3 linked regions of the Sphaerotilus montanus genome follow. The protein of the gene in region 2 interacts with the protein of the main gene of each other region in a pairwise test. Links are inferred from orthologs where the notes say so. Each region holds a gene or a part of one and is shown on either strand. Other genes may lie near its edges. The genes, in order: BDD16_RS02230, BDD16_RS06905 and ndk.

Region 1 (9,584 bases), 1.0 Mb from region 2 along the record:
GCGCGTGCACCGCCGGGTTCGGTGTGTACTTGACCTGCTCAAGGTCGACGAGGCCGCCAGTTCGCTCGGCCACGATGTCGTCCAACCCCTTCGGCGCGTCGGCCTCGTCGTCACACTCGAACTTCACCCGGGTGTAGCGCGTCGGTGCGTCGAGCCAGTCGCACAGGAGGCGTACCCCTTGCCGATTTTGGTATACGTAGCCTGCGGCAGTTATCGCAGTGTTCTTAATTTCTTCAGACATGGAATGAGATGGCCGGCAAGGAGGGCTGGAGGTGGCGCTCGGCAGAGTGCCCAGTCAGTGCTGCGACGGGCACAAGTTTGACGACGGCGTGGATGTATCTACTGGAGCAGCTTCCTGCAACCGCCATCTCGGATCGTTAAAAAAATCACGCAGCTCATCCGTACCGGCCCACTCTGCACCCGGGCCACCACCCACCCTCTGGGCTAGATTGCCAAGACGCCTCCGAGCACACGACACCAGTGGCGCCGGATGCGGTTCGCACAGAGAGGGAGGGAGAAAGATGACGGGTCCGAGCAACTTCGCATTCCTGGTCGAGCACTCGACGCTGCTGGCCGATCTCGGCGCCACGGCTGAGCGGCTCTACCCTTTCGACCCGTCGAGCTGCGTGCTCAAGCTGCGCCTGCTGGCCGAAGCCATCACCCGTGACATCGCAGCCCGTGTCGGCGTGGCCCTCGTGCAGCCGACCCAGGCCGAACTGCTGCGCGCCGTGGATGCCCGGCTGGGCATGGACGCCCAGGTGCGCCAGCTCTTCCACCTGCTGCGCCGCACCGGCAACGCCGCCGCACACGAGGTGCAGCATGGCATCGGCTACCGCGAAGGACTGGAAGCCCTGCGCGTGGCGCGGGAGCTGGCGGTCTGGTTCCACCGCACCTTCGGCTCGAATCCGTCCTTCCAGCCCGGCCCCTTCCGACTGCCGGACGACCCGAGCCAGAAGCTGGCCACGCTGCAGCAGCAACTGGAGCAACTGCGCGGCGAGTTGTCCGATGCCCAGACCGCACAGACCCAGCAGGCGCAGCTCACCCGACTCCTCGAAGCCCAGTCCGAGCAGGAACGCGCCATGGCGCGCCACGCCCAGGAAGAGAACGCCGTCTACCAGCAGCTCGCCGAGGAAGCCAGCCAGCGCTATGCCGCACTGCAAGCGGAATTCGAGTCCCGCCTGAGCGCCCAGTCACAGCGCACCACGCAGTCCGTCGGCGGCGAGACCCTGGCCGGCTATTCCCGCCGCGCCGCCGAAGCCGCCACCCATCTGCAGATGGACGAGGCCACCACTCGGCTCGTCATCGATCTGCAGTTGATCGAAGCGGGCTGGGACGCCGACACCACCCGACTCACCCACGCCAGCGGCGCCCGACCGGAGCGCGGCCGGTACAAGGCGATTGCGGAATGGCCCATGGGTGGCCGGCAATCAGCCGACTACCTCCTGTTCGCCGGCCTGACGCCGATCGCCGTGGTCGAGGCCAAGCGCCAGAACATCCAGGTCGCCGGCAAGATTGGGCAGGCCGAACGCTACGCCCGCAGCCACACGCCCGAGGCACATCAGCCGACCGCCTGGCAGCAGGAAGGCCGCACCGAGCCCTGGCCGGACGGTCAGGGCGCGCACTTTCACATCCCCTTCGTCTATTCGAGCAACGGCCGGCCCCAGGTCAAGCAGTTGGCCGAGGTCAGCGGCACCTGGTTCCGCGACGTGCGGGCACCGTCGAACACGGCCCGCTCACTCCCCGGCTTCCATTCGCCTCAAGGGCTGCTCGATCTGCTGCAGCGCAGCCGGGAGGAGGCGGAAACGCGCCTGCAGGCCGAGCCCTACGGCTACCTGCAACTGCGCGACTACCAGGTGCGCGCCATCGGCGCCGTCGAAGCGGCGCTGGCCGACCACCGCCGCAACTGCCTGCTGGCGATGGCCACCGGTACCGGCAAGACCCGCACGATCATCGGGCTGGTCTACCGCCTGCTCAAGGCCGAGCGCTTCAAGCGCATCCTCTTCCTCGTGGACCGCACCGCGCTGGGACAGCAGGCCCAGGACGCCTTCAACGAAGCCCCGCTGGAATCGAACCAGCCTCTCAGCAAGATCTACAACATCGCCGAACTGGGCGACATGGCGGCCGAGGCGGAAACCCGTGTCCAGGTCGCCACCGTGCAGGCGATGGTCAAGCGGCTGTTCGGCAGCGACAACCCGCCCCCGGTCGATACCTACGACTGCCTGATCGTGGACGAGGCCCACCGCGGCTACACGCTCGACCAGGAGATGACCGAGGGCGAGCTGGCCCTGCGCGACCACGCCCAGTACCTGTCGAGCTACCGGCGCGTGCTCGACTACTTCGACGCCGTGCGCATCGGCCTGACCGCCACCCCGGCGCGCCACACGACCGAGATCTTCGGCAAGCCGATCTTCACCTACTCCTACCGCGAGGCCGTGGCCGAAGACTGGCTGATCGACCACGAGCCGCCGATCCGCTACCAGACCCTGCTGAGCCAGAAGGGCATCCACTTCGACAAGGGCGAACAGGTCGAGGTGCTGCACCTGGACACGGGCGAGATCGAGGCCGCCGAACTCGACGATGAACTCGACTTCCAGATCGAGAGCTTCAACCGCAAGGTGATCAGCGAGAACTTCAACCGCGTCATCTGCGAACAGCTTGCCCAGGAGATCGACCCCTTCAGCGCCGAGAAAACACTGATCTTCTGCGCCACCGATGCGCACGCCGACATGGTCAAGCGGCTGCTCGACGAGGCGTTCCGGGCCGTCTACCAGGACGACTACAACGAGGCCGCGGTGCGCAAGATCACAGGTGCGAGCGACAAGGTCGAGCAGCTCATCCGCCGCTACAAGAACGACGCGCTGCCCAGCATCGCCATCACCGTCGATCTGCTGACCACCGGGATCGACGTGCCGGCCATCTGCCATCTGGTGTTCATGCGGCGGGTGAAGAGCCGCATCCTGTACGAGCAGATGATCGGCCGGGCCACGCGGCGCTGTGACGACATCGGCAAGACCGTGTTCCGCATCTACGACCCGGTCGATCTCTACGCGGCGCTGGACCCGGTCAACACCATGCAACCGCTGGTGAAGGATCCGAACGTCACGCTGGCGCAACTGGTCGACGAGCTGCGCAACCCGGCCAGCCTGGCGCTGCCTGGCAGCCAACCCGAGCGCAGCCATGCGCATGACGTGCTCGACCAGCTCGGCCAGAAGCTCATGCGCGTGCTGCGCACCGCCCGCCACCAGGCCGAGCAGCCGACCGAGAAGGGCGCCAGGCTCAAGGCCCGGCTGGATGCGCTGGAGCAGCAATGGGGCGTGCCGCCGGAGAAGCTGCACCAGCATCTGCACAGCCTGGGGCCACAGCCCGCGGCCGAGTTCCTGGGCCAGCACGCCGGTCTTCTGAACCAGCTCACCGAGGTGCGCGTGCTGATAGGCTCGGCCTACGGTCCGATCCTGTCCGACCACGCCGACGAGCTGGTCGCGCGGGAGCAGAGCTGGGGCGCCTACGCCAAGCCGGAGGACTATCTGGACAGCTTCAGTCGCTTCGTGCGGGAGCAGGTCAACCAGTCGGTGGCACTGGCGGTGGTGGTCAACCGGCCGAAGGACCTGACCCGCGAGCAACTGCGCGAGGTTCGGCTGCTGCTGGACACTCACGGCTACAGCGAGGCGCAACTGAAGTCGGCGTGGCGTAACCGCAGCCAGGTGGAGATCGCCGCCAGCATCGTCGGCTACATCCGGCAGGCCGCGCTGGGGGAGGCGCTGCTGCCCTTCGAGCAGCGGGTCGCGCAGGCCATGCAGCGGGTCTACGGCCTGCGCACCTGGACGCCGGTGCAGCGCAAGTGGCTGGAGCGGCTGGCCAAGCAGCTCACGCACGAGGTCGTGATCGACGCGACCTTCGTCAACCGCGCCTTTGCCGAGCAAGGTGGGCAGCGCGGGCTGGACCGCCAGCTTGGTGGCGGCTTGACGCAGGTGATGGACGCGCTGGCCGAGCATCTCTGGCCTCAGGCGGCCTGAAACCGCGGGCCCATCCGTCTGACGCTGGCCAGTCCGGTCCAGCGCAGGGGCTGACCGACAATCCCGAATTGCGCATTTCCTGACCCTCTAGAACCGAATCGACCCCCATGACCCAGAACGACATCGTCCAGAAGCTGTGGAACCTCTGCGACGTGCTGCGCGACGACGGCATCAACTACAGCGACTACGTGACCGAGCTGGTGCTGCTGCTGTTCATCAAGATGGAGCAGGAGAACGCGGACAACGGCGTGCTGCAGGCGCACAAGCTGCCGGAGTTCGCGCGCTGGAAGACGCTGCTGGGCCTGAGCGGGCTGAACCTGCTGAACCACTACCGCAGCGCGCTGCTGCAGTTGAGCCAGAGCACTGATCCGCTGATCGCCGCGATCTACGCCGACGCGCAGACCCGGCTGAAGGAGGCGCGGCACCTGGAGCAGCTCATCAAGAGCCTGGAAGGCATCGACTGGTTCAGCGCGGCCAAGGACGGGCTGGGCGATCTGTACGAAGGGCTGCTGGAGAAGAACGCCAGCGAGACCAAGAGCGGCGCGGGCCAGTATTTCACCCCCCGGCCGCTGATCGACAGCATCGTCCACCTGATGCAGCCGCAGCCGGGCGAGACGATCCAGGATCCGGCGGCGGGCACGGCGGGTTTCCTGATCGCGGCCGACCGCTACATGCGCGAGCACACCGACGACTACTTCGACCTGAACGAGCGCGAGCGGGCGTTCCAGCGTAACCGGGCCTTCCTTGGCATGGAGCTGGTGTCGGGCACGCGGCGGCTGGCGTTGATGAACTGCCTGCTGCACGGCATGGAGGGCGATGACGCTGGGGTGGTTCACCTGGGCAACACGCTGGGCAGTGCGGGGGCGGGCTTGCCCAGGAGCGACATCATCCTGAGCAACCCGCCGTTCGGCACGGCCAAGGGCGGCGGCGGGCCGACGCGCGATGACCTGACCTACCAGACCAGCAACAAGCAGCTCGCGTTCGTGCAGCACATCGTGCGGCACCTGAAGGACGACGGGCGGGCGGCGGTGGTGCTGCCGGACAACGTGCTCTTCGAGGCGGGGGTAGGGGCGGAGATCCGGCGCGACCTGATGGACAAGTGCCGGCTGCACACGATCCTGCGGCTGCCGACGGGGATCTTCTACGCGCAGGGCGTGAAGACCAACGTGCTGTTTTTCCACAAGATCGGGCAGGCGGCCACGGGCAGCACGGACGAGGTCTGGGTCTACGACATGCGGGCGAACGCGCCCAAGTTCGGCAAGCGCACGCCGCTGACGCGGGCGCACTTCGCCGAGTTCGAGGCGGTGTTCGGTGAGGACTGCAACGGCTTCAGTCCACGCACGGACCAGGGTGAGTCGGGGCGCTGGCGTCGGTTCAGCCGCGAGGAGGTGCGGGCGCGTGGCGACAGCCTGGACATCAGTTGGCTGAAGGACGACAACGCCGAGGATGCCGCCGACCTGCCGGAGCCGGCCGTGCTGGCGCGGGAGGCGATGGACGAGCTGAACGGGGCGCTCGAAGAACTCGAAGCGATCTTGGCGGAGCTGGGTGAGGAGATTTCAGCGTGAAAAACTGGACCTCTGCCAAGCTCGCTGATGTTTGCACGCTCATCACAGACGGTACCCATCATTCCCCGGTCAATCTCTCTACTGGTGCGTACAAGTATGTGACTGCCAAGAATATTCGGCGATGGGGTCTAGATATTTCAAATATCACCTACGTTGATGAGGCGACGCACAACGAGATATATTCACGTTGCCCGGCCGAGTACGGTGATGTTCTTTACATCAAGGATGGTGTGACCACTGGGATAGCGGCGCTTAATACGTTGCGAGAGCCATTTTCAATGCTGTCGAGTGTGGCGTTGTTGAAACCAATTCCTGGCATTCTCAACTCTTCATATTTGAAGCATTGGCTAAATAGCCCGATCGCGTACAAATCCATGACTGGTGAGATGACCGGCACGGCAATAAAACGCTTGGTGTTGAAGCAGATCCGTGAAACGCAGATTGCGATTGCACCCCAACCCGAACAAACCCGCATCGCCGAAAAACTCGACACCGTCCTCACCCGCGTGGACGCCTGCCGCGACCGCCTCGCCCGCGTCGTGCCCTTGCTCAAGCGCTTCCGGCAATCGGTGCTGGCGGCGGCGACTTCAGGGCGGTTGACGGAGGATTGGGAAGATGGAAATGGCCGAACGGATTGGATGACGACTAAAGTAGAGTCAGTTTCCCATGTTGGGACGGGCTCAACGCCACTTAGATCTAACACAGATTATTTTTCCCTCACAGGTGTGCCGTGGATTACCAGCGGTGCAACTAGCCAAGAGTTGATCCTCTCATGCGATGAGTACGTTACTCAGCAAGCTATCACAGATCATCGCTTAAAAATTTATCCTGCTGGAACGCTTCTTGTCGCGATGTACGGAGAGGGCAAAACTCGCGGACAAGTGAGTGAACTCGGGATTCCGGCGACGATTAACCAAGCATGTGCAGCGGTTGTTGTCGATCCAAAGAAAGCCTTGGTTAAATACGTCAAGCTGGCGTTGCAGGCGAACTATCTTGAAATGCGGGTGCTAGCCGAAGGGGGGAATCAACCGAACTTAAATCTCTCCAAGGTTAAGGAGTTCCCGTTGAATATGCCAGGCATTGCTGAACAAACCGAAATCGTCCGCCGCGTCGAAACCCTGTTCGCCTTCGCCGATCGCCTCGAAGCCCGTCTGAAGACCGCTCAGACCGCTGCCGACCGCCTAACCCCCGCGCTGCTGGCCAAGGCATTCCGGGGCGAACTGGTGCCGCAGGATCCGAACGACGAACCGGCGGCCGAGTTGCTCAAGCGCCTGGCCACCAGCCGCGACGCCGCCCCCAAGGCCAAGCGAGGCCGCCGCAGCGCCACCGCCGACACCACGTCATGAGCGACATCAAGCTCTTCCGCCTGCAAGCCGGCCAGGCCACCGAGCTGCAGGGCGAGGCATCCGACCTCGAAAAGCCCTTGCAGACGCTGATCGAGAGCAACCTCGGCCCGCTGCTGCGCATCCGTTTCCTCGCCACCGAGTACGCCACTGGCCGCACCCACGCCGGCCGCATCGACACCCTCGGCCTCGACGAAAACCACTGCCCGGTCATCCTCGAATACAAGCGCTCCCTCGGCGAGAACGTCATCAACCAGGGCCTGTTCTACCTCGACTGGCTTATGGACCACAAAGCCGAGTTCGAGCTGCTGGTGATGAAGACCCTGGGCAGCGCCGCCGCCGAACAGATCGACTGGACCGCCCCACGGCTGGTCTGCATCGCCGCCGACTTCACCAAGTACGATAGCCACGCCGTCCAGCAGATCAACCGCAACATCGAGCTGATCCGCTACCGCCGTTTCGGCGAAGAGCTGTTGCTGCTGGAGCAGGCCAACGCGCCAGGGACCGCCGCGCCGATCAAGAAGCCCGCCAAGGTCAGCAGCAAGACCGCGCCCGACAAGGATGCGGCCGTGCCACCGGCCAAGGTCACCACCGGTACCGACAAGAGCTACGCAGAGTGGCTGACCACCTTGTCGGCGCCACTGCTGGAGCTGCTGACCTCGCTGGAAGGCTACGTCCTGTCGCTCGGCGACGATGTCCAGCGCAAGGAACTCAAGCTCTATGTGGCCTACAAACGCCTGAAGAACTTCGCCACTGTCGTGCCGCAGAAGAGCCGCTTGCTGCTTTACCTGCATCTGTCGCCTGACCAGTTGGATCCGCTGCCGCCCAACGCGCGTGACGTCAGCCAGCAGGGGCATTGGGGTACCGGTGATCTGGAGCTTTCGCTGGCGGTCACGGCTGACCTAGATGCGGTCAAGGGGCTGATTCTGCGGGCGTATGAGGGGCGGGCGGTTGTAGTCGCTCAACCAACGGGGAACGTGCTCAATATGTCGGACTGACCCAAGCAGAGTGCCATGCCAGCTTTCGGCAAGAAGCGGTCTTTCGCCCCCCGGACCGCTTGGTCAATAAATAAAGTTGAGAAGATGCTAACACTGCTAGCACCTACCTTCGGTAGGTCGGATTGGAAAAAAGAATGAAATCACCTGAGTTAATAAATATCATCCAACAAAATGCACTAAATAACTTTGCGCCTGCGATTTTCCCAATTTACCTAATTGCAGATTATGGCGATCCTGTCCACATAGGTACTTGCTTTGCATTTGAATACAAAAATCGAAGATTCTTGGTTACTGCTGCGCATGTTGTCGATCATACAAAAAATGGAACTCTGTTCTTCGCGTCCCCTGCAGGGGAGAGTCTCATTGGAATCGCAGGCGAATGGCACGTAGCTATTCCTGGGAGCAATCCTCGCGAAGAAGATCCGTTTGATTTTGCATGGCACGAACTGACTGTCGACGAGAAAAAAAATTTACCCTGTATAGCTGCGGGTCAGCTTGAGGATGTCAAATCACCGGCGTCTGGAATGCGGATGCTAATAATGATTGGCTTTCCAGCTTCGAAGAATAAAAAAATTTCTCCCGATAACCGACGAAATCGGCGCCTTGCGCCGACTAGGGCTCAATATTTAAATATTGAAATTATGCCGAATGAGTATTTCAATGCACGAGGAATGTCTCCTCAGACACACGTTGCAATTACCCGAGAGCAGCGATCAATTGATAGCGCGGGCGAAGAGGTTAATACAATTGGTCACCATGGTTTCAGTGGTGGGCCATTAATATATGCGGGCCTCCAAAAATCTCCGGTTTTAATTGAAGATCAAAAAGTAATAGGTGTTGTTCTGGAGGGCGACAACAAATTCGGTGTTGTGGTCGCGCTTCGCATGTCGGTCATACTTCGCCACATTGATACTAAGATTGGGGTAGAAGTCTAATCGACGCTGTATCAGCGAATTTCCGCTGTCTGGCGAAAGGCCGAAAATTCTCGATGAAGACTAATGGTGCCATGTGAATTATTGGCGCTCGACTCAATCACTTTGTGCGGCAATGCTGGGTTCATATTCTGAGAATAAGCCAAAAAAGGAGTAAATATGTTTGAGTCAATAGAGGTGCTGGACATATACAACAAGAATATCAATATTTTAGTTGGCTCAGGTGCTTCAGCTAACCTTTTTCCGACATTGGCATTGGAAATAAAGGATGAGAAGGGTGACTGGGAAACTATTGAAACGCTCGCCACTAAGTTCGAAAATAATGATGAGAAGCGTACTGCTCTATTCATGCACTACTACAACACGTGCATCTTCCCCGTGCAGCGGTTCTCACCATCTGCGGTGGTGGATGCAAAGGGCTTAGCCAATCTTGTGAATTACGAAGTTTTTTTAACAACTCTACTTGGATTATTGGAGAGAAGAAAAGATTTAAATCGGAAGGTTAATGTCTTTACGACAAACTATGATGGGTGCCTGGCCCACATCGCCGACAGCCTTCTCATGAAGGGATCATATGATTTTATTGTGAACGATGGTACTTCAGGTTTTCACAGGAGGCATTTGCATGCTAAAAATTTCAATACCTTTCAATGTAATACGGGGATATTTGAGCGCGCCAATTATGGTATACCCCAACTTAATGTTATCCACCTTCACGGCTCTGTATATTGGT
Region 2 (9,674 bases):
AGCTCGGCGACCAGCTCCGCTACAGCGTCACCGCGCCGCAGGTGAAACGCGGCCAGTCGCACCCGGTCGAGCGCGAATACGCCAAGGCCGACTTCGAGGCTGCCGTCCTCAAGGCCAAGGAGTTCATCGCGGCCGGCGACTGCATGCAGATCGTCATCGGCCAGCGCCTGAAGAAGCGCTACACCGAGAACCCGCTGTCGCTCTACCGCGCGCTGCGGTCGCTCAACCCGTCGCCGTACATGTACTACTACGACATGGGCGGCTTCCAGATCGTCGGTTCGTCGCCCGAGATCCTGGTGCGTCAGGAAGCGCGCACGGTGGACGGCAAGCCCGAGAAGATCGTCACCATCCGCCCGATCGCCGGCACCAAGCCACGTGGTGCCACGCCCGACCAGGACGCCCAGCACGAGGTCGACCTGCTCGCCGACCCGAAGGAGCGCGCCGAGCACCTGATGCTGATCGACCTGGCGCGCAACGACATCGGCCGCATCGCCAAGACCGGCACCGTCAAGGTCACCGAGGCCTTCGGCATCGAGCGCTACTCGCACGTCATGCACATCGTCAGCAACGTCGAGGGCGTGCTGAAGGACGGCATGAGCAGCCTGGACGTGCTGCGCGCTAGCTTTCCGGCGGGCACGCTGAGCGGCGCGCCCAAGATCCACGCGATGGAGATCATCGACCAGCTGGAGATCAGCGAGCGCGGCATCTACGGCGGCGCCTGCGGCTACCTGAGCTTCGCGGGGGACATGGACGTGGCGATCGCCATCCGCACGGGGGTGGTCAAGGACCAGACGCTCTATGTGCAGGCGGGGGCCGGCATCGTCGCCGACTCGGTGCCCGAGATGGAGTGGAAGGAGACCGAGGTGAAGATGCGCGCGGTGATCCGCGCGGCCGAGCTGGTCGAAGAAGGCTTCTGACCCCGCGTCCCGAAGGAGAACGAACATGCTGCTGATGATCGACAACTACGACTCGTTCACGTTCAACCTCGTGCAGTACTTCGCCGAGCTGGGCGAGGACGTGCGGGTCCACCGCAATGACGAAATCACCATCGCCGAGATCGAGGCGATGCAACCCGACCGCCTGGTCCTGTCACCGGGGCCGTGCTCGCCCGCGGAGGCGGGCATCTGCATCGAGGCGATCCGCCACTTCGCTGGCAAGCTGCCCATCCTCGGCGTGTGCCTGGGCCACCAGAGCATCGGTGCGGCCCTCGGCGGGAACATCGTGCGGGCGCAGGTGCAGATGCACGGCAAGCTCGACACCATCACGACCGACCAGCAGGGCGTCTTCGCCGGCCTGCCGCGTCAGTTCGACATCGTGCGCTACCACTCGCTGGCCATCGAGCGCGCCACCTTGCCCGCCGACCTGATCGTCACCGCCACCAGCGCGGACGGCGAGATCATGGGCGTGCGCCACCGCACGCTGGCGATCGAAGGCGTGCAGTTCCACCCCGAATCCATCCTCAGCGAGCACGGCCACGCCATGCTGAAGAATTTCCTGGAGTCCACATGCTGATCACCGACCACGAAGCCCTGGCCCGCGTCATCGACCACCGCGAGATCTTCCACGACGAGATGCTGACGCTGATGCGCCGCATCATGGGCGGCACCATGTCGCCGGTGATGATGTCGGCGCTGCTGGTCGGCCTGCGCGTCAAGAAGGAAACCATCGGCGAGATCACCGCCGCCGCGCAGGTGATGCGCGAGTTCGCGGTCAAGGTCAACGTCACCGACCGCACGCACCTCGTGGACATCGTCGGCACCGGTGGCGATGGCTCGCACACGTTCAACATCTCGACCTGCTCGATGTTCGTCGCCGCTGCCGCGGGCGCACGGGTCAGCAAGCACGGCAACCGCGGCGTCTCCAGCAAGTCCGGCAGCGCCGACGTGCTCGAAGCGCTGGGCGTGCCGATGACGCTGTCGCCGCAGGCGGTGGCGCAGTGCATCGCCGACACCGGCATCGGCTTCATGTTCGCCCCCAACCACCACCCGGCGATGAAAAACGTCGGCCCGGTGCGGCGCGAACTCGGCGTGCGGACCATCTTCAACATCCTCGGCCCGCTGACCAACCCGGCCGAGGCGCCGAACATCCTGATGGGCGTGTTCCACCCCGATCTGGTGGGCATCCAGGTGCGTGCGCTGCAGCGCCTGGGCGCCGAGCACGCGCTGGTCGTCTACGGCCGGGATGGCATGGACGAGGTCTCGCTGGGCGCCGGCACGCTGGTGGGCGAGCTGCGCGACGGCGAGATCCGCGAGTACGAGGTTCACCCCGAGGACTTCGGCCTGACGATGGCCAGCAACCGCTCGCTGAAGGTGGAGACGCCCGCGGAGTCGCGCGCGCTGCTGCAGGCGGTGCTGGACAACGCGCCCGGCCCCGCGCGCGACATCGTGATGCTGAACGCCGGCGTGGCGCTCTATGCCGCCAATGTCGCCTCGACCATGACCGAAGGCATCGAGCTGGCCCGCGAGGTGCTCGCCAATGGCCAGGCCGCCGCACGCCTCCAGCAGTTCGTCACCCGTTCCCAGGAACTCGCCGCAGCATGAGCCGACCCCTTCCCCCCGGTGTCCCCGACATCCTCGCCCGCATCGTCGTCACCAAGCACGAGGAGGTGGCCGCGGCCCGTGCGCGGCGCTCGCTGTCCTCCCTGCGCGAGGAGGCGGAGAGCCGCACCGACGTGCGCGATTTCGAGGCCGCGCTGCGCACGAAGATCGCCGCGGCGCAGCCCGCCGTGATCGCCGAGATCAAGAAGGCCAGTCCGAGCAAGGGCGTGATCCGCCCGGACTTCCATCCCGCCGAGATCGCGCAGACCTACGAGCGCCATGGCGCCGCGTGCCTGAGCGTGCTGACGGACGTGCAGTACTTCCAGGGCGCGGTCGAGTACCTGCTGGAGGCGCGGGCCGCGTGCGCGCTGCCGGTGCTGCGCAAGGACTTCATGGTCGACGAGTACCAGGTCCACGAAGCGCGCGCGATGGGTGCGGACTGCATCCTGCTGATCGCGGCGTGTCTGGACGATGCGCAGATGGCCGATCTGGAGGCGGTGGCGCTGGCGCACCGGATGAGCGTGCTGGTCGAGGTCCACGACGGCGAGGAACTGCAGCGGGCGCTGCGGCTGAAGACGTCGCTGGTCGGCATCAACAACCGCGACCTGCGCACCTTCGACGTGACGCTGGATACCACGCTGGGGCTGCTGGACGCGGTGCCGGCGGACCGGCTGCTGGTGACCGAGTCCGGCATCCTCGGGCCGCAGGACGTGGCGCAGATGCGGGCAGCGGATGTGCATGCCTTCCTCGTCGGTGAGGCGTTCATGCGCGCCGCCGATCCGGGTGTGGCGCTGGCGGCGCTGTTCCGCTGATGGTCGACAACCGCTTGACGCGCCCGCTGGCCGAGGCGCTGTCGGACGTGGCGCCGGGCTGGGACGATCTGGTCGCGGCGTTTGTGGCCAGTCCGCGCGGCGCGGCGCTGTGCCGTACGATCGACGCCCGGGTGGCGGCCGGGGCCGAGGTCTACCCGGCGCGGCCGCTGCGGGCGCTGGAGACGCTGACGCCGCAGCAGGTGCGGGTGGTGGTCCTGGGCCAGGATCCGTACCACGGGCCGGGCGAGGCCGAGGGGCTGGCGTTCTCGGTCGCCGACGGGGTGAAGATCCCGCCGAGCCTGCGCAACATCCGGCAGGAGCTGGTGGCGGACCTCGGGCTGGCCTTGCCGGTGTCCGGGAGCCTGCGGGCGTGGGCGGGGCAGGGCGTGCTGCTGCTCAACACCAGCCTCACTGTCGAGCGCGACCAGCCGGCCAGCCACGCCAAACTGGGCTGGGAGGCGCTGACCGATGCGCTGATCGACCGGGTCGCCGCGCAGCCGCATCCGAAGGTGTTCCTGCTGTGGGGCGCCCATGCGCAGGCCAAGGGGCCGCGCATCGAGCAGGCCGGGGGCGCGAACCGGATCCTTGTATCGAACCACCCGTCGCCGCTGGCAGCACGCCGTCCACCGGTGCCGTTTGTCGGCAGCCGCCCATTCAGCACGGCGAACGCCTGGCTGGCCGCTCAAGGCAGTGCACCGATCGACTGGCGGCTGGACGGGTCGGATTGAGGTCTGAACCGACCCGTTCAACAGGCACCAAAGAAAAAACCGCAGAAAGTGCTTGCAGCAAAAAAATAGCTTTGTTAAAGTCTATGGCTCGCCCAGGAGGGGTGGCCGAGTGGTTAAAGGCAGCAGACTGTAAATCTGCCCGCGAAAGCGTACGCTGGTTCGAATCCAGCCTCCTCCACCAGCGAACAGCATGGAAGCGACAGAGTGGTTTGCTGCAAAGCAATAAAGTCTGTGGGCTTGATCGGGCGGGAGTAGTTTAATGGTAGAACCTTAGCCTTCCAAGCTAATGACACGGGTTCGATTCCCGTTTCCCGCTCCAGTGTCTTGCAGTGTCGTCAGGTTAAAAGCCTGAAATTGTTGTGGTGTTGACTGTGTCGATACCGGTCTGTGCGTCTGATTCATGCGCCCAGACCCGTGTCGATGCCCATGTGGCTCAGTGGTAGAGCACTCCCTTGGTAAGGGAGAGGTCACGCGTTCGATCCGCGTCATGGGCACCACTTTCATGCATCGTCTGTCCAATCCGTTGTAGTGAACGCCCTCGGGAGCGCGAGATCATGTCAAAGGAAAAGTTTGTCCGTAGCAAGCCGCACGTCAACGTCGGCACCATCGGTCACGTGGACCACGGCAAGACGACGCTGACCGCAGCGATCACGACCGTGCTGTCGAAGAAGTTTGGCGGCACCGCCAAGGCGTATGACCAGATCGACGCGGCACCGGAAGAAAAGGCCCGCGGCATCACCATCAACACCGCGCACGTCGAGTACGAGACGGAGAACCGTCACTACGCGCACGTCGACTGCCCGGGACACGCCGACTACGTCAAGAACATGATCACCGGCGCCGCCCAGATGGACGGCGCGATCCTGGTGTGCTCGGCCGCTGACGGCCCGATGCCCCAGACCCGCGAGCACATCCTGCTGTCGCGTCAGGTGGGCGTGCCCTACATCATCGTCTTCCTGAACAAGGCCGACATGGTGGACGACGAGGAGCTGCTGGAACTGGTCGAAATGGAAGTGCGCGAGCTGCTGTCCAAGTACGACTTCCCCGGCGACGACACCCCGATCATCAAGGGCTCGGCCAAGCTGGCCCTCGAAGGCGACACCGGCCCGCTGGGCGAGCAAGCCATCATGAAGCTGGCGGATGCGCTGGACACCTACATCCCCGAGCCGAAGCGCCTGGTGGACGGTGCCTTCCTGATGCCCGTGGAAGACGTGTTCTCGATCTCGGGTCGCGGCACCGTGGTGACCGGCCGTATCGAACGCGGCATCATCAAGGTCGGCGAGCCGATCGAAGTCGTGGGCCTGAAGGACACGCAGCTGACCACCTGCACCGGCGTGGAAATGTTCCGCAAGCTGCTGGACCAGGGTCAAGCAGGCGACAACGTCGGCATCCTGCTGCGCGGCACCAAGCGCGAAGACGTGCAGCGCGGCCAAGTGCTGTGCAAGCCGGGCTCGATCAAGCCGCACACGGACTTCACGGGCGAGATCTACGTGCTGTCGAAGGACGAAGGCGGCCGCCACACGCCGTTCTTCGCCAACTACCGCCCGCAGTTCTACTTCCGCACGACGGACGTGACCGGCTCGATCTCCCTGCCGGAAGGCAAGGAAATGGTCATGCCGGGCGACAACGTGTCGATCACCGTCAAGCTGATCGCCCCGATCGCCATGGAAGAAGGTCTGCGCTTCGCCATCCGTGAAGGCGGTCGTACCGTCGGCGCCGGCGTCGTCGCCAAGATCATCGCCTGAGTCAAATCAGTTTTACCAGTCAGACCGCAGGGGCATAGCTCAATTGGCAGAGCGTCGGTCTCCAAAACCGAAGGTTGGGGGTTCGATTCCCTCTGCCCCTGCCAAATCCGATCGCTGAAAAGCCATCGAGATTTGTTGCCTGACCGGCAGCCCGCGGGACGTGTCGACGCCCTGGCGGGCTTTCCCGCTTGTGGGGTTCGACGATGGCGCGCAGTGCAATGGCTGCGATACGCCCACCCCGAACGAAGTGAATGTGATGACCGCTCCGCAAGTCGAAACTGTTTCCACCAATGCTGACAAGACCCGGCTGATTGCTGCGGGTCTGCTGCTGCTTGGCGGCTTGGTGGCGTTCTATCTGCTCTCCGCACAGGGGCCCTACGCGCAGTGGGCGGCCTTGCTGCTGCTGCTGGGCGCGGCGGTGGCAGCGTTCTTCGGTTCTGAGCCCGGCAAGGAACTGATCGCCTATGGCCGCGAGTCGGTCAAGGAGTTCTACAAGGTTGTCTGGCCGACCCGCAAGGAAGCCGGGCAGATGACGGGCTACGTCTTCGCCTTCGTCGTGGTCATGGCGCTGTTCCTGTGGATGACCGACAAGACCCTCGAATGGGTCCTGTATGACCTGATCCTCGGCTGGAAGCGTTGATCGCGGGTGTGACGCTGTACAAGCAAGGTTTCAAGATGAGCGATATCCAGTCCACTTCTCCCGCTGCCGTGCCGATGCGCTGGTATGTGGTGCATGCCTATTCGGGCATGGAAAAAGCCGTGGAGCGCAATCTGCGCGAGCGCATTGACCGTTCCGGCATGCAGGCGAAGTTCGGCCGCATCCTGGTTCCGACCGAAGAAGTGGTCGAGATGAAGAACGGCAAGAAGTCGGTCACCGAGCGTCGTTTCTTCCCCGGCTATGTGCTGGTCGAGATGGTGATGGACGACGAGTCCTGGCACCTGGTCAAGAACACGAGCAAGGTCACCGGCTTCGTCGGCGGCGCGAAGAATCGCCCGTCGCCGATCTCGGAAGACGAGGTCATGAAGATCGTGACCCAGATGCAGGAGGGCACCGAAAAGCCCCGTCCGAAGGTGGAATGGGTGGTCGGCGAAGTCGTTCGGGTCAAGGATGGTCCGTTCACCGACTTCAACGGTGCCATCGAAGACGTCAATTACGACAAGAACAAGATGCGGGTGTCCGTCACGATCTTCGGTCGTGCGACCCCAGTGGAACTCGACTTTCACCAGGTCGAGAAAGTCTGACGCTTCACGGCGTCGGACCGGGTGGCGGGTGCATGGTGTGCCCGCATATCTCACATGACGAGGAGCCTGCTCCAGTGGCAGGCGCTTGAACTCGAGGAGCCATCATGGCAAAGAAAATCGTCGGCTTCATCAAGCTGCAAGTTCCGGCAGGCAAGGCCAATCCTTCGCCCCCGATCGGTCCCGCTCTCGGTCAGCGCGGTCTGAACATCATGGAGTTCTGCAAGGCGTTCAACGCACAGACGCAGCAGGGCTTCGAGATCGGCATGAAGCTGCCGGTGGTCATCACCGCCTTCGCCGACAAGTCGTTCACCTTCGTCATCAAGAGCCCGCCGGCAACGGCCCTCCTGAAGAAGGCTGCCAAGATCGAACGTGGTTCGGCCCGCCCGCACGTCGAGAAGGTCGGCAAGCTGACCCGTGCGCAGCTGGAAGAGATCGCGAAGATCAAGGTCAAGGATCTGACGGCCGCCAATCTGGACGCCGCTGTCAAGACCATCGCGGGTTCGGCTCGCTCGATGGGCATCAACGTGGAAGGGGTCTGATCATGGCAAAGCTGACGAAGCGTCAAAAGGCGCTGCAAGGCAAGATCGAGACGACCAAGCTGTATCCGATCGATGACGCACTGGGCCTGCTGAAGGAATGCGCGAGCGCCAAGTTCGATGAATCCATCGACGTGGCCGTGCAACTCGGCGTGGACGCCAAGAAGTCGGACCAGGTGGTGCGTGGCGCTGTCGTGATGCCCAACGGCACCGGCAAGACCAAGCGCGTGGCCGTGTTCACGCAAGGCGCCAAGGCGGACGAAGCCCGTGCTGCTGGCGCGGACGTGGTCGGCATGGACGACCTGGCGGCTGAAGTCAAGGCCGGCAACATCAACTTCGACGTGGTCATCGCCTCGCCGGACGCGATGCGCGTGGTCGGTCAGCTGGGCCAGATCCTGGGCCCGCGCGGCCTGATGCCGAACCCGAAGGTCGGCACCGTGACCGCTGACGTGGCCACCGCCGTGCGCAACGCCAAGGCTGGTCAGGTCCAGTTCCGCGTCGACAAGGGCGGCATCATCCACGGCACCATCGGTCGCCGTTCGTTCGAGGACGGCAAGCTCAAGGGCAACCTGCAAGCACTGCTGGAAGCGCTGAACAAGGCCAAGCCGGCATCGAGCAAGGGTGTCTACCTGCGCAAGGTCGCCGTCTCGTCGACGATGGGTGTGGGCGTCCGCGTGGACATCGCCAGCGTCACCGCCGGCATGGGCACCAGCCAGAACTGATCTGATCGCAAGATCCGGAGCCTGCGCGAGTCTGGCGCAGGCATTCCGCAAGCATTTGGTGGGCTGGACGGTGCAAGCCGTCCAGGTCATCGAAGACCGCTGGCGAGATGCCCCCCGGAATTCCGGTGCGGGTGGCTCTTAATTGGCGAAGTCCGGGTTCCGACCCGGCCAGACCCGGCCAGCGCAGATGGCGCACCCGCCGCAAAGGTTGTTCCCGTGGTGACACGGGCTCCTGAACGGCAAGGTCGCTGAACCCGGTGTGTCCCGAGCGTACGCGCAACGGACACGTTTTGAAGGAGTGGACCTTGAGTCTCAATCGCAACGAGAAAGCAGCCGTTGTCGAGGAAGTGATCGCCCAGGCGGCGAAATCACAGACCTTGACCGTGGCCGAGTACCGTGGCCTCACCGTCGCTCATCTGGATGCTCTGCGCAAGGTCGCGCGCGAAAAGGGTGTGTATCTTCACGTGCTGAAGAACACCCTGGCCCGCCGTGCCGTTGCCGGAACGCCGTTTGAAGCCGCTGAGAGCCTGTTCGTCGGACCGCTGATCTATGGCTTCTCCGAAGACGCCGTGGCAGCCGCGAAGGTCGTTTCCGACTTCGCCAAGACGAACGACAAGCTGGTCATCAAGGGCGGTGCCTACGGTGGCAAGGCGCTGGACGTCGACGGCGTCAAGGCGCTGGCCAACGTGCCGAGCAAGGAAGTCCTGCTGGCCCAGCTGCTGGGCCTGCTGCAGACCCCGATCTCCGGCTTCGCCCGCGTGGTCGCCGAAGTGGCCAAGCAAAAGGCTGGCGGTGCCGAAGAGGCTCCCGCTGCCGAAGCTGCTGTGGCCTGAGTCCGACCCGGCCTCAACCCTGTTTTCTCGATTTCACTGAATTAGGAGCCCATCATGGCATTCGACAAAGACGCATTCCTGGCAGCCCTGGACACGATGACCGTCCTGGAACTGAACGACCTGGTCAAGGCCGTTGAAACGAAGTTCGGCGTGTCCGCTGCTGCGGTCGCCGTGGCTGGTGGCGGTGCCGCTGGCGGCGCTGCTGCTCCGGCCGCTGAAGAAAAGACCGAATTCAACGTCGTGCTGGTGTCGGCCGGCGCACAGAAGGTGCAAGTCATCAAGGCCGTGCGCGAACTGACGGGCCTCGGCCTGAAGGAAGCCAAGGACCTGGTCGACGGCGCCCCGAAGAACGTCAAGGAAGGCATCGCCAAGGCCGACGCCGAAGCCGCTCTCAAGAAGCTGGTCGAAGCTGGCGCCCAAGCCGAAATCAAGTAATTCGGCGTGCGCTTCACGCGCATCTGAATCACTGTCCAGGCTGGTCCGACAGGGCCAGCCTTTTTGTGCTTCCGAGGGTAAATC
Region 3 (9,460 bases), 2.2 Mb from region 2 along the record:
CCCAGCGCCTCGACGCCGACCTGGTGGAACTGGCGGTAGCGGCCCTTCTGCGGGCGTTCGTGGCGGAACATCGGGCCGATGTAGAACAGCCGCTTCGGGCCTTCGTACAGCAGGTTGTGCTGCACCACGGCGCGCACGACCCCCGCCGTGCCTTCCGGGCGCAACGTGAGCAGATCGCCATTCATCTTGTCTTCAAAGGAGTACATCTCCTTCTCGACGATGTCCGTCACCTCGCCTAGGCCACGCACGAACAGCGGCGTCGGCTCGACGATCGGGGTGCGGATGTTGGCGTAGCCGTAGCGGCGCATCAGGGCGCGCACGCTGTCCTCGAACCACTCCCACCGCGCCGAATCCGGCGGCAGCAGGTCGTTCATGCCTTTGACGGCTTGGAGTTTTTCGCTCATCAGGAAAATTCAGGAATTCGGAGAACTCGGGAGTTCAGGAAACGGCCGTCTTCTGGCCAAAGCGCCGCTCGATGTACTGCTCGACCACGGCCTGGAACTCGCTGGCAATGCCCTCGCCGCGCAGCGTCATGGCCTTCTCGCCATCGATGTAGACGGGAGCCGCCGGGGCTTCGCCGGTGCCGGGCAGGCTGATGCCGATGTCGGCGTGCTTGCTCTCGCCGGGGCCGTTGACGATGCAGCCCATCACGGCCACCTTCATCGTCTCGACGCCCGGGTACTTGACGCGCCAGACCGGCATCTGCGCGCGCAGGAAGTGGTCGATCTGCTGGGTCAGTTCCTGGAAGGTGGTGCTCGTCGTGCGGCCGCAGCCGGGACACGCCGTCACGCTCGGCACGAAGGTGCGCAGACCCAGCGACTGCAGGATCTCCAGCGCGACGGTCACTTCCTGCGTGCGCGCCTCGCCTGGCGCGGGCGTCAGGCTGACGCGGATGGTGTCGCCGATGCCCTGCTGCAGCAGGATGCCCAGCGCCGCGGCCGAGGCGACCGTGCCCTTGGTGCCCATGCCGGCTTCGGTCAGGCCGAGGTGCAGCGGATGGTCACAGCGCTTCGACAGCTCGCGGTAGACCGCCACCAGATCCTGCACGCCACTGACCTTGCAGCTGATCAGCACCTGGCCCGGGTCCATGCCCAGCTCGACCGCGTAACCCGCCGAGTCGAGCGCCGACTGGATCAGGGCTTCGTACATCACCTGACGGCCTTCCCACGGCTGCGCGCGGCGGGCGTTGGTGTCCATCAGGCTGGCGAGCAGTTCCTGGTCCAGGCTGCCCCAGTTGACGCCGATGCGCACCGGCTTGTCGTGGCGCAGCGCGGCCTCGATCATCATGCCGAACTGGCGGTCGCGCTTGTCGCCCTTGCCGACATTGCCCGGGTTGATGCGGTACTTGGACAGCGCCGCCGCCATCGCCGGGTACTCGGTGAGCAGGCGGTGGCCGTTGTAGTGGAAGTCGCCGATCAGCGGCACGTCGATCTGCATGCGGTCGAGCTGGTCGCGGATGTGCGGCACGGCCTCGGCGGCTTCGGGCGTGTTGACCGTGATGCGGACCATCTCCGAGCCGGCCAGCGCCAGCTCCTTCACCTGGATGGCGGTGCCGATGACGTCCACCGTGTCGGTGTTGGTCATCGACTGCACGCGCACCGGCGCATCGCCGCCGACCGTCACGACACGGTCGCCCCAGACCACACGGGCCTGCAGGCTGCGACGCGCGGCAGGTTCGCCCAGCGGAATCGGTTGTTCGGAGGTCGTCAGGGGAGCGTGCATGGTCGGACTCACTTCAGAACGGCGTTGGCGATGTTGCCGCGGGTGAACGGGGCCAGGCTGAACGGCTCGCCACGCACGGTCACCTGGGTGACGCTGGCGATGCCCACCTTCATGCGCATCGGCATGGCGCCATCCAGGCCGATCACCTCGCCCGGCAGCACCGTGCGCGACAGCAGCACGGCGCCCGCCGCATCACGCACCTCGACCCAGGACTCGCCCGTCGTGCGCAGCACCACCGTGCCCGCCGCGGCCGGCGGCGCGCTGGCACCGACAGGCGCCGTGTCGGTGGGTGCCGAGTGCACGGTCTCGGACACCGGAGGGGCCAAGGGCGCGGATGCAGCCGGCGTCACGGGCGTCAACGGAACCGCAGGCACCACCACGGCGGTCGGCGCGGACACCAGCACCCCATCCGACGGCGCCGCAGTGCCACCACTGGCCGCCCCCGACGATGACACGGACGAGGGCACATCGGACACGGCGCTGGCACTGCCCGCGGGGGCATCCGCCGCAGGCCAGCCCAGGCCGCCAAACACCGAACGCATCGGCGGAGCGAACCAGAAGGCCAGTGCGGCCAGCAGCAGCAGCGCCGGCACCAGATAGGCGGGCTTGAGCCATTCCGGCTGCCCTGCTCCGCCGCGGCCGAAGGTATTGCCGCTCACGCCTTCGCGGTACGGCGTCTGCAGCCCGCGGGACACGTTCTCGAGCTGCTGCGGCGGCGTTCCGGACATCGGCAGCACAGCCAGGACCTTGGTGGAGTCCAGACCCAGCTGGCGGGCGTAGGACTGCGCCAGACTGCGCACGAAGGCCAGTCCCGGCAACTCGTCATAGCGATCGGCCTCCAGCGCCACCAGCCGGCGCTCGGGCACCTTCAGCAACTGTGCCAATGCATCGATTTCCAGCCCACGTGCCTCGCGGGCGGCGCGCAGCATGGCGCCGGCCGAGAGGGAGCCAGCTGGCAGCGGTGTCACTTCACTCATCGAACTGTCCTTGGTCATAGGCCGCTGCCTCCCGTGATTTCGGGAATCGTGCACGCAGCAATGACCCCAATTCTTCCACGGACGAGGTGAGGTTTCGTCGGTGCTGGATGCGAATCGCCAGCCACAGCGTTTCAGGGCTCACCAGCTCAGGGGTCTGGTTGAGCCGCTGGATGTAAAGAAATGCACGTTCCAGATCACCTCGGCGCTTCAGGACGTCCGCCAGATTGAACACGGTGGCCGGATTGCCCGGGTCCTGGTCGAAGCTGCGCTGCAGGATGATCTGGGCCGCCTGCAGCTCACCGGCCCGGGCCTCGCAGATGCCGGCAGCGAGCAGCGTGCGCGCCGATTCGCGGTACTGCGGCACCGCCATCGCCGCTTCGAACTGCTGGCGCGCCGGCACGAAGCGGCGCTGCTGGCAGAGGAACCAGCCGTAGTTGTGCAGGGTGTCGGCATCGGCGGGGCGGACCCGCAGGGCCGAGCGAAAACTCTCCTCCGCCAGCTCGTACTCCCCCATGTTGGCGTAGATGAGCCCGCGCAGGCCCAGGGCAGGCACATGACCCGGATCGACGGTCAGCGCGCGCTTGACCTCGTCCAGCGCGGTCACGTACTGCCCCTGGCCGAAATAGGCCGCGGCCAGTTCGGTGCGGATGCGCGCACGCCTGGCCGAGTCGGACTCGTCCGATTCGGTGACCAGATCGCGTCGGCCACCGGTGGCAGCATTCGCGGCAGCCGAACCGCTGGAGTTCGTCGGGCGGGGTGCGTTGATACTGGTGGGACTCGCCTCCCCCATCGGCACCGGCAAGGCCGGCCCGGACACGCAGCCAGCCAGCAGCACCGCAGCCAGCAGCAGACTGCCACACCGGCCGGTGCGGCGCTCGAACCAGCGCAGTGGGGTCATCGTCATCCTGGGGAAGATCGCTCAGTTCGGCGCAGCCGGGGGTGCGCTGCGCACGATGCGGATCGGCGCACGCACCATGCGCTCGTGCGCCCGGGTGCGGTCCTGCACCTCGCCAGCGAGCTGGCCGCAGGCGGCGTCGATGTCATCACCACGGGTCTTGCGCACCGTCGTGACCAGCCCCCCCTCCAGGAGCACCTTGGCGAAGGCCTGCACGCGGGCATTGTCCGAACGCTTCAGGCCCGACGCCGGGAAGGGGTTGAACGGAATCAGGTTGAACTTGCAGGGCAGCCGACCGACCGGTCCCTTCGGCCCGACCAGCGCCAGCAGCGCCCTCGCCTGCTCGTCGCTGTCGTTGACACCGTCGAGCATGCAGTATTCGAACGTGATGAAGTCGCGCGGCGCCGTGTCCAGGTAGCGCTTGCACGCGGCCAGCAGATCGGCCAGCGGGTACTTGCGGTTCAGCGGCACGAGCTCGTTGCGCAGCGCGTCGTCGGGCGCGTGCAACGACACGGCCAGCGCCACCGGCAGGTCGTCGCGCAGCCGGTCCATGAACGGCACGACGCCGGAAGTCGAGACCGTCACGCGCCGGCGCGACAGGCCGTAGCCATGGTCGTCGAGCATCACGCGCAGCGCCGGCACGAGCGCGCCGTAGTTCTGCAGCGGCTCGCCCATGCCCATCATCACGACGTTGGTGATCACGCGCTCGCCAGCGGGACGGTTCAGGTCGCGGCGCAGCGTGTGTTCGGCATACCAGAGCTGCGCGAGGATCTCGCCCGTGCTCAGGTTGCGGGAAAAGCCCTGGTGGCCGGTGGAGCAGAAACGGCATCCCACCGCACAACCCGCCTGCGACGAGATGCACAGCGTTCCGCGGCCTTCCTCGGGGATGAAGACGCTCTCGACGGCATCGCCGGCGCCCACATCGAACAGCCACTTGACTGTGCCGTCGGCGGAGCGGTGTTCGGAAAGGATCGCCAGCGGACGGATGACCGACCCGCTGGCGAGTTTGGCGCGCAGCGACTTGGCCAGATCACTCATCTGGTCGAAGTCGCGCGCACCGCGCTGGTGGATCCACCGGAACAGCTGGACGGCGCGAAAGCGCTTCTCGCCCAGGCGCTCGCAATGCGCAGCCAGCCCGTCGAGGTCAAAGTCGAGCAGGTTGACAGCGTCGAGGGCAGCGTCGGTGGTCATGTCTTCAGCGCGGGTTCAGCAGCCGATCAGCGGCTGTAGACGTTCATGCCGGGGAAGAAGAAGGCGATCTCGACGGCGGCCGTTTCGGCAGCGTCGGAGCCGTGCACGGCGTTGGCGTCGATCGAGTCGGCGAAATCGGCGCGGATGGTGCCGGCTTCAGCCTTCTTCGGATCGGTGGCGCCCATCAGCTCGCGGTTCTTCAGGATGGCGTTCTCGCCTTCCAGGCACTGGATCATCACCGGGCCGGAGATCATGAAGTTCACCAGGTCGTTGAAGAACGGGCGGGCCTTGTGGACGCCATAGAACGCTTCAGCGTCGGCACGCGACAGCTGCACCAGCTTGGCAGCGGCGATCTTCAGGCCGGCGCCTTCGAAACGGGCGTAGATCTGGCCGATGACGTTCTTGGCGACGGCGTCGGGCTTGATGATGGACAGGGTGCGTTCGATGGCCATGGAATGGTTTCCTTGAAACAGGGAGGACAAAGTCGGTCGAATGGGGGTCGAAGCCGGGGAAAACCCGGCATTCTAGCGTTGAAGCGTGTCAGGCCATCAGCGCCGACGGCCGCCGCGGCCCTTGTTGTTACCGCCGCCAGGGCGGGTGAAGTAGGCCTCGGCACCGATGTAGCCGACCGAGGTCTCCATCGGGTCCGGCTGGCGCGGCTCGCCCTTGCGGTTGCCACCTCCGCTGCCCGGCGTCGGCTCCTCGGTCGGCCGGCCGAAGCCGGTCGTGATGCGCTTGGAGCCGGACACGAAGCGCTTGTCGAAGGTCTGCTCCAGCGGATTCGGGATGTGCAGCGGGTCATCGCCCTCGTTGCGCGGACTGCGGCCACCGCCCTGCCCGCCGCCCTGGTTGCCGTAGCCGCCACCACCTTGCGGCGGTCCATCCTGCCGCGGGCCACGCGGCGGACGGTTCTGCTGACCTTGCGGGGCATTGCCCGGGCCGTTCGGACGCCCGCCCTGGCGGTCACCGCGGTCCTGGCCACGGTCACCTCCGTGCTGCGCACCCTTGCCACGCGGCGCCTGCGGATCGCGCTCGGCACGCGGCTCGCCAGCTCCGCGTCCACCGCGGTCATTGGCACGCAGCTCGCCACCACGGTCCGGGCGGTCCTGGCCACGGCCCTTCTGGGGCCGGGCACCACGCGGGCCATCGTTCGGCACCGGCACCACGCGGGCGGGCTGGTCGGGATTGGCAAGAGCACGGATCGTGCGCACGTCCTGGTCGTCCAGTTCCACCCAGACACCGCGCTTGAGACCACGCGGCAGCACCACGGTGCCGTATCGGATGCGGATCAGCCGGCTCACCGCCAGACCCACCTTGTCGAACAGCTTGCGCACTTCGCGGTTGCGGCCTTCGGTGATGACAACGCGGTACCAGCGGTTGATGCCTTCGCCGCCACCGTCCTCGATCGACTTGAAGGCCGCCTTCTGGCCCTCGATGTCCACGCCGTCCAGCAGACGCGCACGCTGCTCGGTCGCCAGGGAACCCAGCACGCGCACGGCGTACTCGCGTTCCACGCCGAAGCGCGGGTGCATCAGCTGGTTCGCCAGATCACCGGAGTTGGTGAACAGCAGCAGGCCTTCGGTGTTGATGTCCAGGCGACCCACCGACAGCCACTTGCCGGTGTGCAGGCGCGGCAGACGGCGGAACACGGTCGGTCGACCTTCAGGATCGTGGTGCGTGACCACTTCGCCGACTTCCTTGTGATACGCCAGCACGCGGGCCGGCGGCGGCGCGATGCGCACCTTGATCGGGCGGCCGGCGATGCGGATCTGGTCGCCCTGGGCGATGCGCATGCCGATGTGCGCCGCTTCACCGTTGACGGACACCTGACCGTCCTGGATCAGCTGCTCCATCTCGCGGCGCGAGCCGATGCCGGCCTGGGCCAGCACCTTGTGCAGCTTGGGCGCCTCGGGCTCGGGACGCAGCACGCGCTTGCCCGGATCGACCAGTTCATCGTCCGCGTCGGGAGTGACTTCGGCGTCGTAGTCGCCCGAGATCACCTCGGCGAACAGCGTGCCGGCATCGACAGGGTCATCGTCACCGCCGCTGACCACGATCACCTCGAACTCTTCCTCGCTGTCAGCCACCGACCCGGCAGCAGCCTGCGCACCGGAAATCGCGGCACCGCCCTCCTCGCGCGGACCACGGCGCTCCTTGCGGCGCTGGCGATCACGGTCGCGCCGGCGACCACCGGCTTCTTCACCCACCGGTGCCGCAGCGCCCGTTTCCGGCGCAGCGTCCGGGGCCGACTCTGCCGCCACCGGCACCACCACCACCGGTTCAGCGACCGGCTCCACGCTCGGAGCGACGTCCGTCGAAGCGATTGCCGGCTCGGCGACCACGTCCTTCTTGCGGCTGCGCGGCGCCCGCGCAGGGCGCGTGGCCGGCACCGCGACGTCAGCGGCCTCGACCACCGCCGGAGCGACGTCCTGGGCCACCGCCTCGCCCGCAGGCTCGACCGACACAACCGCCGCCACCGGCTTGCGGGGCGCACGCGGCTTCTTGGCGACAGGCGCCGCTGCGGGCGCCTCGGTCGTGCCCACGTCCACGGCCACGACGTCCGCAGCCACCTTGCGGGGCGCACGGCGCTTCTTCGGGGCCTCGGGGGTCTCTGCAGCGGCGTCGGCGCCAGTCTGGTCAGCGGTATCTTGATGTTCGTTCATGCGTTCGGCCTCAGGCCTCGGAGAGAGATGACGATGCGCCATCGGGTCCCGAGGGCACAGGGTTGGTGTCGACGACCAGGTCGGACCCGATCGCCTCCAGGGATGGCAGTTGATCCAGGGATTTCAATCCCAGATCGTCCAGAAATTGTCGGGTCGTCGCATACAGCGCGGGACGCCCTGGGCCCTCGCGGTGCCCGATCACCTCGATCCAGCCACGCTCTTCGGGGCACTTCTAGAAACCGGCCCTGCAGCCCTGAACCTGGTCTGAGCCTGCACAAATCCAGCTCAGACGAGCAGTGGATGACGGCGGCGAGCCCCTGTCCCCGCCGCCGCGGTGCCCCGCGACGGGGTTTTTCCCCTCACGCGGGCTGTGCGGACGGACCTGCGCTCTTGACCAGCCACACCAGCCTGCGCGCGTTGTAGGCCGCGCACTGCAGCGTGATCGCCAGCGCATTGCGCGCCAGCGTCATCGCCCGCACGCACTTGCCGCCCTGCTGGCTCAGCGCCGCGAACACGTGCTCGACCCGCGCCCGCGTGCGGTTGATCGTCTTGTTGCGCTGCTTGAGTCGAACCTTGGCCGTCTGCCCTGGCTTGGCGCGACGCGCGATGCCGTCGGCCAGTCCGTGCTGCTGCAGCGTCTGACGGTTGGCCGCGCTGTCGTAGCCCCGGTCGGCCAGCAGCCGCTTGCGCGTGTTCGCCACCTGCAGCACGTCGGGCAGTTGCTGTCCGTCGTCGGCGTTGGCCGCCGTGATCTTCATCTGGCGGATCAGCTTGTAGCGTGCGTCCACGTTGCCGTGCAGCTTGTAGCCGTAGTACGACTTGCCGTGCTTTTGCGTCCAGCGCGCGTCCCGGTCGGTGTGCGCCAGGCGCTTCTTGCTCCAGCCCTCGGGCGCCTCCCCCTTGTTCAGCGCATCGCGCTCCCGGGCGTTGGCCTGCGTGATCGGCGCCTGCACGATGCTGGCGTCCACGATCTGCCCGCCCCTCGGGATGAAGCCGTGCCGCTGCAACTGCTGGCTCAACGCCTCGAAAATCGCCCGGCCTCCCAGCCCGCCTTCGGCCAGCCGCTGCCGGAAGTTCCACAGCGTGCGTGCGTCCGGAATGTTCAGCGCGCCGTCCAGCCGGCAGAACCGCTGGAAGCTCATCCTGTCCAGCACCTGGTGCTCGCACTGCTCGTCCGACAGGTTGTACAGCCCTTGCAGGAACACCATGCGCACCAGCGCCTCGGTCGGGTACGGCGGGCGTCCGCCCTTGCTGCGGTCAGCGCGAGGGCAGGCCTTGTCCACCGCCGCGGCCATCGCTGCGAAGTCGATCAGTTCGTCCATCGCCGCCAGCGTCTGTACGTAGCCCTCCAGCTTGGCCTTGCGCTGCTGCACCACGAACAGGTCGTCCGCGGCCTCCTCAGGAAAGAAGCTCGATGGCTTGGTGCGGGGTGTGATCATGGGGCGGTATCTTGCCGCAGCGCGCGGCTCAGGCGGCGGTCAGGGTCGGTTTCTAGAAGTGCCCTTCGAGCTGCCGGACGATCTGCGTGCTGACCGTCACGCCACGGATGTCCTCGATGTCACCCCGGGTGACGGGCTGGCGGTAGGCCACGATGGACAGGGTCTCCATCGTGGCGCGCGAGTAGCGGGCTGGCTTGTCCGGATACAGCCGGTCCAGATGGACCCGCATCTCCGGGCGGCTCTGAAACCGCCACCCGCTCGCCACACAGACCAGCTCGACACCGCGCCCCTGCCAGTCCTGCGCCAGTCCGTCCAGCAGCATGCGCACCGTGTCCGCGCTGACTGCACCATCGAACAGTTGCCGGAGTTCGCGAACCGGCAACGGCTGGTGCGCACAGATGAGTGCGGTCTCGAGGACGCGTTTGGCATCCCGTGTATTCATGAATTCCGTCTGATACCTGGGCGGCCCTGACCAGCACATCGCCAGGGGCGGCCGGTCCGGGGAATTCGCTGTCGGGTTTCGGGGTGTGCGCCCGGACCAGGTGGGGTCGGGGCTCGCAGGACGCAGGCGCA

The links.
Region 1: the proteins of BDD16_RS06905 (region 2) and BDD16_RS02230 interact in binary tests that used the Escherichia coli proteins (3 or more experiments, as listed by UniProt). The link is inferred for Sphaerotilus montanus from one-to-one orthologs.
Region 3: the proteins of BDD16_RS06905 (region 2) and ndk interact in binary tests that used the Escherichia coli proteins (3 or more experiments, as listed by UniProt). The link is inferred for Sphaerotilus montanus from one-to-one orthologs.

What each region holds. Positions count from the first base shown.
Region 1 is NZ_JACCFH010000001.1:531,577-541,160, forward strand. What follows is about bases 3,441-6,349. They hold BDD16_RS02230 (class I SAM-dependent DNA methyltransferase), read left to right. Parts: upstream 3,441-4,120; coding sequence 4,121-5,578; downstream 5,579-6,349. Other genes in these bases: hsdR (type I restriction-modification system endonuclease), read left to right, coding at 3,441-4,013; BDD16_RS23245 (restriction endonuclease subunit S), read left to right, coding at 5,575-6,349. In the rest of the region: BDD16_RS02220 (ATP-binding protein), read right to left, coding at 1-241; more of hsdR, read left to right, coding at 522-3,440; more of BDD16_RS23245, read left to right, coding at 6,350-6,924; BDD16_RS02240 (DUF5655 domain-containing protein), read left to right, coding at 6,921-7,919; BDD16_RS02245 (hypothetical protein), read left to right, coding at 8,054-8,854; BDD16_RS02250 (SIR2 family protein), read left to right, coding at 9,011-9,584. UniProt on the Escherichia coli protein: The subtype gamma methyltransferase (M) subunit of a type I restriction enzyme. The M and S subunits together form a methyltransferase (MTase) that methylates A-2 on the top and A-3 on the bottom strand of the sequence 5'-AACN(6)GTGC-3'.
Region 2 is NZ_JACCFH010000001.1:1,532,965-1,542,638, reverse strand. What follows is about bases 2,214-5,212. They hold BDD16_RS06905 (uracil-DNA glycosylase), read left to right. Parts: upstream 2,214-3,348; coding sequence 3,349-4,077; downstream 4,078-5,212. Other genes in these bases: tuf (elongation factor Tu), read left to right, coding at 4,632-5,212; trpC (indole-3-glycerol phosphate synthase TrpC), read left to right, coding at 2,537-3,349; trpD (anthranilate phosphoribosyltransferase), read left to right, coding at 2,214-2,540. Outside these bases: trpE (anthranilate synthase component I), read left to right, coding at 1-917; BDD16_RS06920 (anthranilate synthase component II), read left to right, coding at 943-1,512; more of trpD, read left to right, coding at 1,506-2,213; more of tuf, read left to right, coding at 5,213-5,822; preprotein translocase subunit SecE, read left to right, coding at 6,079-6,462; transcription termination/antitermination protein NusG, read left to right, coding at 6,498-7,064; rplK (50S ribosomal protein L11), read left to right, coding at 7,169-7,603; rplA (50S ribosomal protein L1), read left to right, coding at 7,606-8,322; rplJ (50S ribosomal protein L10), read left to right, coding at 8,628-9,155; rplL (50S ribosomal protein L7/L12), read left to right, coding at 9,210-9,590. UniProt on the Escherichia coli protein: Excises uracil residues from the DNA which can arise as a result of misincorporation of dUMP residues by DNA polymerase or due to deamination of cytosine.
Region 3 is NZ_JACCFH010000001.1:3,745,791-3,755,250, reverse strand. The notes cover bases 3,525-6,309. They hold ndk (nucleoside-diphosphate kinase), read right to left. Parts: upstream 5,238-6,309; coding sequence 4,812-5,237; downstream 3,525-4,811. Other genes in these bases: rluB (23S rRNA pseudouridine(2605) synthase RluB), read right to left, coding at 5,334-6,309; rlmN (dual-specificity RNA methyltransferase RlmN), read right to left, coding at 3,619-4,785; pilW (type IV pilus biogenesis/stability protein PilW), read right to left, coding at 3,525-3,603. In the rest of the region: hisS (histidine--tRNA ligase), read right to left, coding at 1-404; ispG (flavodoxin-dependent (E)-4-hydroxy-3-methylbut-2-enyl-diphosphate synthase), read right to left, coding at 439-1,722; BDD16_RS17075 (helix-turn-helix domain-containing protein), read right to left, coding at 1,731-2,699; more of pilW, read right to left, coding at 2,692-3,524; more of rluB, read right to left, coding at 6,310-7,448; BDD16_RS17045 (IS5 family transposase), read right to left, coding at 7,808-8,887. UniProt on the Escherichia coli protein: Major role in the synthesis of nucleoside triphosphates other than ATP. The ATP gamma phosphate is transferred to the NDP beta phosphate via a ping-pong mechanism, using a phosphorylated active-site intermediate.